Linked DNA regions of Kaistia algarum. The protein of the gene in region 1 interacts with the protein of each later gene in a pairwise test. Links are inferred from orthologs where the notes say so. Each region holds a gene or a part of one and is shown on either strand. Other genes may lie near its edges.

Region 1 (3,039 bases):
TCGGTTCACCCACCACATGCTGAAACAGCGGATCCATGCCCAAAGCTGCTGTGATTTCCGCCGGGTGCATCGTCGGGTGCCGGATGAACAACTGCACACTGAAACGCTGCGGCGTGCCTTCGGGGAATTCATCCAAATCCTGGTCCATCAATGCTGCCTCTCCTCGCGCCTCACCATCACCCCGCCAGTTCCTCCGCCCGCCGCTTCGCGGCCGCCACGGCGCGGGTCATCAGCTTGGCGAGGCCGTCCTCGGCCATCAGCACGTCCAGCGCGGCGGCGGTGGTGCCGTTCGGCGAGGTGACGTTGCGGCGTAGTTCGCCGGGCGGAAGTTCCGAACGATATAGCAATTCGCCGGAACCGGTGACCGTCTGGCGCGCGAGGCGGGCGGCGAGGGCCGGGTCGAGTCCGGCGGCGATGCCGGCTTCGGTGAGCGCCTCGGCGAGCAGGAAGACATAGGCAGGACCGGAGCCCGAGACGGCGGTCACCGCGTCGATCAGGCTTTCGTTCTCGACCCACCCGGTCTCGCCGACGGCAGCGAGCAGGCTTGTCGCCAGGTCGCGGTCCTCGACAGTGGCCGCCGGATTGGCGAAGAGGCCCGTCATGCCGCGCCCGACCTGGGCCGGTGTGTTCGGCATGGCGCGAATGATGGCGCCGCCGAGCGCCGCTTCGATGGTCGCAACCGTCGTTCCGGCCGCGATCGAGAGCGATAGCGTGCGCGGCCCGACCAGTGCCTTCAGCGCCGGCAGCGCGTCGCCCATCATCTGCGGCTTGATCGCGAGCAGCAGCAGCCGCGCCTGGACGCCAGCGGGCGGGGCGGCGAGTGGCGCGATGCCGGCCTTGCCGAGCAGCGCCATCGTATCGGCCGGAGGCTTCGGATCGACGACCACCACCGAGGCGGGATCGAGCCCGCCCACCAGCCAGCCGGCGAGCAGCGCGCCGCCCATCTTGCCGGCGCCGATGAGGACGAGGGGGCTGGAAGGTGAGAAGGCGGAAAGCGTCATCATGGCGACCGGAATGAGAGGGGAGGGAGCTTTGGCTATGGCCTTACGCCGGACCCGTCGCGCTGCCAAGGCGGACCGCACGTCCGGAGGACCATAAGGCTCGGATGTCGCCCTGCGGCCATGACAACGGAATCGTTCCAAGCTAGAACTCGGCCAAGGGAGAGGAACGACATTCAATGCTCGATATGGCGCAAAGGGTTGGGGAGATCGTCGATCGCCATGCGGGGCGGGAGGGCTCGGCCTTGCCGATCCTGCACGATATCCAGGCGGCGTTCGGCTATGTGCCGTCCGAGGCAGTGCCGATCGTCGCGCATGCGCTCAACCGCAGCCGGGCCGAGATCCACGGCGTCGTCACCTTCTACCATGATTTCCGCTCGACCCCGGCCGGCCGCCATGTGGTGCGGGTCTGCAAGGCCGAGGCGTGTAAATCCATGGGGTCTCACGCCATCGTCGCGGCTTTCGAGGCCGCGCTCGGGCAGAAGATCGGCACGACATCGGAGGATGGCGAGGTGACGCTGGAACCGGTCTATTGCCTCGGCCTCTGCGCTACGGCGCCGAATGCGATGATCGACGGCAAGCCCGCCGGAAGGCTCGATCCCGTCGCGGTCGAACGGCTGGTGGCGGAGATCGAGCGATGAGCGCCGTACGGATCTTCGTGCCCGGCGATTCCGGCGCGCTCGCCGTTGGCGCCGATGCGGTCGCGGATGCGATCCGCGCCGCGGCGGCGGAGCGCGGCCTCGCGATCGAGATCATCCGCAACGGTTCACGCGGCGCCTATTTCCTGGAGCCGCTGGTCGAGGTCGAGACGCCCGCCGGCCGCGTTGCCTTCGGCCCGGTCGCGCCCGGCGATGTCGGCGAACTGGTCGCCGCGGGCTTGTTCGAGGGACGTGGGGCGCGGCTGTTCCATGGCCCGGCCGACGAGATCCCGTTCCTCAAGAGCCAGACCCGCTTCACCTTCGCCCGCTGCGGCATCGTCGATCCAGCCTCGATCGCGGACTACGCGTCCAAGGGCGGCTGGGTCGGGATGTCAAAGGCCGCTGCGCTGGAGCCCGCGGCGATCGTCGATCTCGTCACGAAATCGGGCCTCCGCGGCCGCGGCGGCGCCGGCTTCCCGACCGGCATCAAGTGGAAGACGGTGCTGGAGGCGGCGGGTCCACGCAAATTCATCGTCGCCAATGCCGATGAGGGCGACAGCGGCACCTTCGCCGACCGCATGCTGATGGAAGGTGATCCGTTCCTGCTGATCGAAGGCATGGCGATCGCCGGCTTCGCCTGCGGCGCGGAGAAGGGCTACATCTATATCCGCTCCGAATATCCCCATTCCATCGCCCGGATGGAGGCGGCGATCGCCTCGGCGCGGGCTGCGGGCTATCTCGGCGCCGATGTCGCCGGATCGGGCCGCGCCTTCGAGCTGGAAGTCCGGGTCGGAGCCGGAGCCTATGTCTGCGGCGAGGAGACGGCGCTGCTCGAAAGTCTCGAAGGTGAGCGCGGCCAGGTCCGCGCCAAGCCGCCGCTGCCGGCGCATAAGGGCCTCTTCGGCGCGCCGACGGCGATCAACAATCTGGTGACGCTCGCCTCCGTGCCGTTCATCCTCGCCGAAGGGCCGGAAGCCTACGCGGTGGTCGGCTATGGCCGCTCGCGCGGCACCATGCCGGTGCAGATTGCCGGCAATGTGAAGCATGGCGGCCTCTACGAGGTCGGTTTCGGCGTCACGCTCGGCGACCTCGTCAACGCAATCGGCGGCGGTACGCTCACCGGCCGGCCGGTCAAGGCGGTTCAGGTCGGCGGGCCGCTCGGCGCCTATTTCCCGCCCTCGCTGTTCGATACGCCCTTCGACTATGAGGCCTTCGCGGCCCGCGACGGGCTGATCGGCCATGGCGGCGTCGTCGTCTTCGACGACACCGTGGAAATGGGCGAGATGGCCCGCTTCGCGCTGGAATTCTGCGGGATCGAAAGCTGCGGCAAGTGCACGCCCTGCCGCATCGGCGCGGTGCGCGGCGTCGAGGTCATGGACGAAATCCTCGTCGGCCGCGATGTC
Region 2 (3,306 bases), 1.1 Mb from region 1 along the record:
CGGGCTGGATGTGGCGCGTGATGCAGCGCATGGCACGCGGCGAGGCTCAGAAGCGCGAGATCGACATGCTGCTGCAGGTGACGACCCAGATTGAAGGTCACACGATCTGCGCGCTGGGCGACGCCGCAGCTTGGCCGATCCAGGGCCTCATCCGTCATTTCCGCCCGCTGATCGAGGAGCGGATCGATCTCTATTCAGCCAATCCGCGCCCGGTCGAGCGCGAGATGATGGAAGCGGCGGAGTAGGGATGATGAAGCTGCAGGGCGTTGTCGAGATATTGGAGGTCAACAAGGCGACCCTTTCGGGTTCGACCTTCGTCGACGTCAATCTTTCGGGCGCCCGCTTCGACGACGTGAACATGTCCGGCTGGACAGCGAAAAACGTCAATCTGGCTGGTCTCTCCGTTGAAGATGCGAATATCTCGGGAGCGCGCATCACCGACGTGAACCTGTCGGGCGCGAGGCTGTCCAAGGTCAATCTGATGGGCGTTTCGATCGAAAATTGCCTTGTCGAAGGCGTGACGGTCGACGGTGTCCTCCTATCCGAATTGCAGGCCGCCTATCGTGCGGCGCAAGAGGCGAAGTAATGGCCAAGATCATCGTTGACGGCATCGAAGTCGACGTCCCGCCGGACTACACGCTGCTGCAGGCGGCGGAAGCGGCCGGGGCCGAGGTTCCGCGCTTCTGCTTCCACGAGCGGCTGTCGATCGCCGGCAATTGCCGCATGTGCCTGGTCGAGGTGAAGGGCGGCCCGCCCAAGCCGCAGGCATCCTGCGCCATGAATGTCCGCGACCTGCGCCCGGGCCCGAACGGCGAGCCGCCGGTCATGTTCACCAAGTCGCCCATGGTGAAGAAGGCGCGCGAAGGCGTGATGGAGTTCCTGCTGATCAACCATCCGCTCGATTGCCCGATCTGCGATCAGGGCGGCGAGTGCGACCTGCAGGACCAGGCCATGGCGTATGGCGTGGACAAGAACCGCTTTGCCGAGAACAAGCGCGCGGTTGAGGACAAATATATCGGCGCTCTGGTGAAGACGTCGATGAACCGCTGCATTCATTGCACGCGCTGCGTCCGCTTCACCACTGAAGTCGCTGGCATTTCCGAGATGGGCCTGATCGGTCGCGGCGAAGATGCCGAGATCACGACCTATCTCGAGAAGGCGCTGACCTCGGAACTGCAGGGCAATGTCATCGACCTCTGCCCGGTCGGCGCGCTGACCTCGAAGCCCTATGCCTTCCAGGCCCGTCCGTGGGAACTGGTGAAGACCGAATCGATCGACGTCATGGACGCGGTCGGCTCGAACATCCGCGTCGATGCGCGCGGCCGCGAGGTTATGCGCATCCTTCCTCGCCTCAACGAGGCGGTGAACGAGGAATGGATCTCGGACAAGACCCGCTTCGTCTGGGACGGGCTCAAGACCCAGCGCCTCGACAAGCCCTATGTTCGCGTCGGCGGCAAGCTGCGTCCGGTCTCGTGGTCGGAGGCCTTCTCGGCCGTCGCGGCGAAGATCAAGGCCACGAGCGGCGACAAGATCGGTGCGATCGGCGGTGACCTTGCGTCGGTCGAGGATCTTTATGCGCTGAAGGGCCTCGTCACGGCGCTCGGCTCGAAGAACATCGACATCCGCCAGGATGGCGCCGCGCTCGACCCCGCCAAGGGTCGTGCCGGCTACCTCTTCAATCCGACGATTGCCGGGATCGAGCAGGCCGATGTGATCCTCATCATCGGCGCCAATCCGCGTCTGGAGGCCTCGGTGCTGAACGCGCGGCTGCGCAAGCGCTGGCGCGCCGGCGGCCTCAAGATCGGTCTCATCGGCCAGCCGGTCGATCTCACCTACACCTATGAGCATCTCGGCGCCGGTTCGCAGACACTGGCAGACATCGCCGCCGGCAATGGCAGCTTCGGTGCCGCGCTCGCGAGCGCCAAGCGGCCGATCGTCATCGTCGGGCAGTCGGCGCTGGCAGGCCCGGAAGGGGCGGCCGTGCTCGGCGCGGCTGCGAAGATCGCGGCGGGCGAGGGTCGTGATGAGGGCTGGAACGGCCTCGCCGTGCTCCACAATGCCGCCTCGCGCGTCGGCGGTCTCGACATCGGCTTCGTGCCTGCCAATGGCGGCCTCGGAGCGAAGGAAATGGTTGCCGCGGCGGGCTCCGGCCAGCTCGATATTCTCTTCCTGCTCGGAGCCGACGAGATCGACATGGAGGCGCTGGGTTCGGCCTTCGTCATCTATGTTGGCACGCATGGCGATGCTGGCGCCCACCGCGCCGATGTGATCCTGCCGGCGGCGACCTATACCGAGAAGTCCGGCACCTATGTGAACACCGAAGGGCGAGTCCAGCTCGCGAACCGCGCCACGTTCCCGCCGGGCGAGGCCCGAGAGGACTGGGCGATCTTCCGCGCGCTTTCGGACGTCGTCGGCAAGCGCCTGCCGTTCGATTCGCTGGCAGCGCTGCGCCGGGCTCTCTACGCCGCGTTCCCGCATCTGTCCGCCATCGACGGCATCCAGCCGTCCGATATTGCCGATGTCCGGGCGCTCGCGACCGGCGCTCCGGCGCTCGGCAGCGCGACCTTCGGCAGCGCGGTCATCGATTTCTACCTGACCAACCCGATCGCCCGTGCCTCGGCCGTAATGGCCGAGTGTTCGGCACTGGCGGCCGGCCGCCTCGCAGCGGCAGCGGAGTGACGCGGACATGAACTTCGTCGATGGCTATCTGATCCCCGGCGTGATCATGGTGCTGCAGAGCCTTCTGCTGCTTGTGCTTCTGCTCGTCTCGATCGCCTTCATCCTGCTGGCCGATCGCAAGATCTGGGCGGCGGTGCAGATGCGCCGCGGGCCGAACGTGGTCGGTGCCTTCGGCTTGTTGCAGTCCTTCGCGGATCTGCTGAAATTCATCCTGAAAGAACCGATTATCCCGTCGAGCGCCAACAAGGGCATCTTCCTGCTGGCGCCGCTGGTTACCGTGACGCTGGCGCTCGCCGGATGGGCCGTGATCCCCTTCGCGCCCGGCTGGGTCATCAGCAATATCAATGTCGGCATCCTCTACCTTCTCGCGATCTCCTCGCTCGGCGTCTATGGCATCATCATGGGCGGCTGGGCTTCGAACTCGAAATATCCGTTCCTCTCCTCGCTGCGCGCCGCCGCGCAGATGGTGTCCTACGAGGTCTCGATCGGTTTCGTGCTTGTCGCGGTGCTGCTTTGCGTCGGTTCGCTCAACATTTCCGACGTGGTGATTTCGCAGCAGAGCGGCCTCGGCACCAAGCTCGGCCTGCCGGGCAGCTTCCTCGACTGGTACTGGCTGCCGCTGTTCCC

What was found.
Region 2: the proteins of OSH05_RS06035 (region 1) and nuoG interact in binary tests that used the Escherichia coli proteins (3 or more experiments, as listed by UniProt). The link is inferred for Kaistia algarum from one-to-one orthologs.

The regions. Positions count from the first base shown.
Region 1 is NZ_JAPKNJ010000001.1:1,250,307-1,253,345, reverse strand. What follows is about bases 183-2,908. They hold OSH05_RS06035 (formate dehydrogenase subunit gamma), read left to right. Parts: upstream 183-1,177; coding sequence 1,178-1,639; downstream 1,640-2,908. Other genes in these bases: OSH05_RS06030 (NADH-ubiquinone oxidoreductase-F iron-sulfur binding region domain-containing protein), read left to right, coding at 1,636-2,908; proC (pyrroline-5-carboxylate reductase), read right to left, coding at 183-1,001. In the rest of the region: OSH05_RS06045 (DUF4279 domain-containing protein), read right to left, coding at 1-148; more of proC, read right to left, coding at 177-182; more of OSH05_RS06030, read left to right, coding at 2,909-3,039. UniProt on the Escherichia coli protein: NDH-1 shuttles electrons from NADH, via FMN and iron-sulfur (Fe-S) centers, to quinones in the respiratory chain. The immediate electron acceptor for the enzyme in this species is believed to be ubiquinone.
Region 2 is NZ_JAPKNJ010000001.1:133,587-136,892, reverse strand. Bases 140-3,132 are described here. They hold nuoG (NADH-quinone oxidoreductase subunit NuoG), read left to right. Parts: upstream 140-585; coding sequence 586-2,679; downstream 2,680-3,132. Other genes in these bases: nuoH (NADH-quinone oxidoreductase subunit NuoH), read left to right, coding at 2,687-3,132; OSH05_RS00685 (pentapeptide repeat-containing protein), read left to right, coding at 248-586; nuoF (NADH-quinone oxidoreductase subunit NuoF), read left to right, coding at 140-245. Also shown: more of nuoF, read left to right, coding at 1-139; more of nuoH, read left to right, coding at 3,133-3,306. UniProt on the Escherichia coli protein: NDH-1 shuttles electrons from NADH, via FMN and iron-sulfur (Fe-S) centers, to quinones in the respiratory chain. The immediate electron acceptor for the enzyme in this species is believed to be ubiquinone.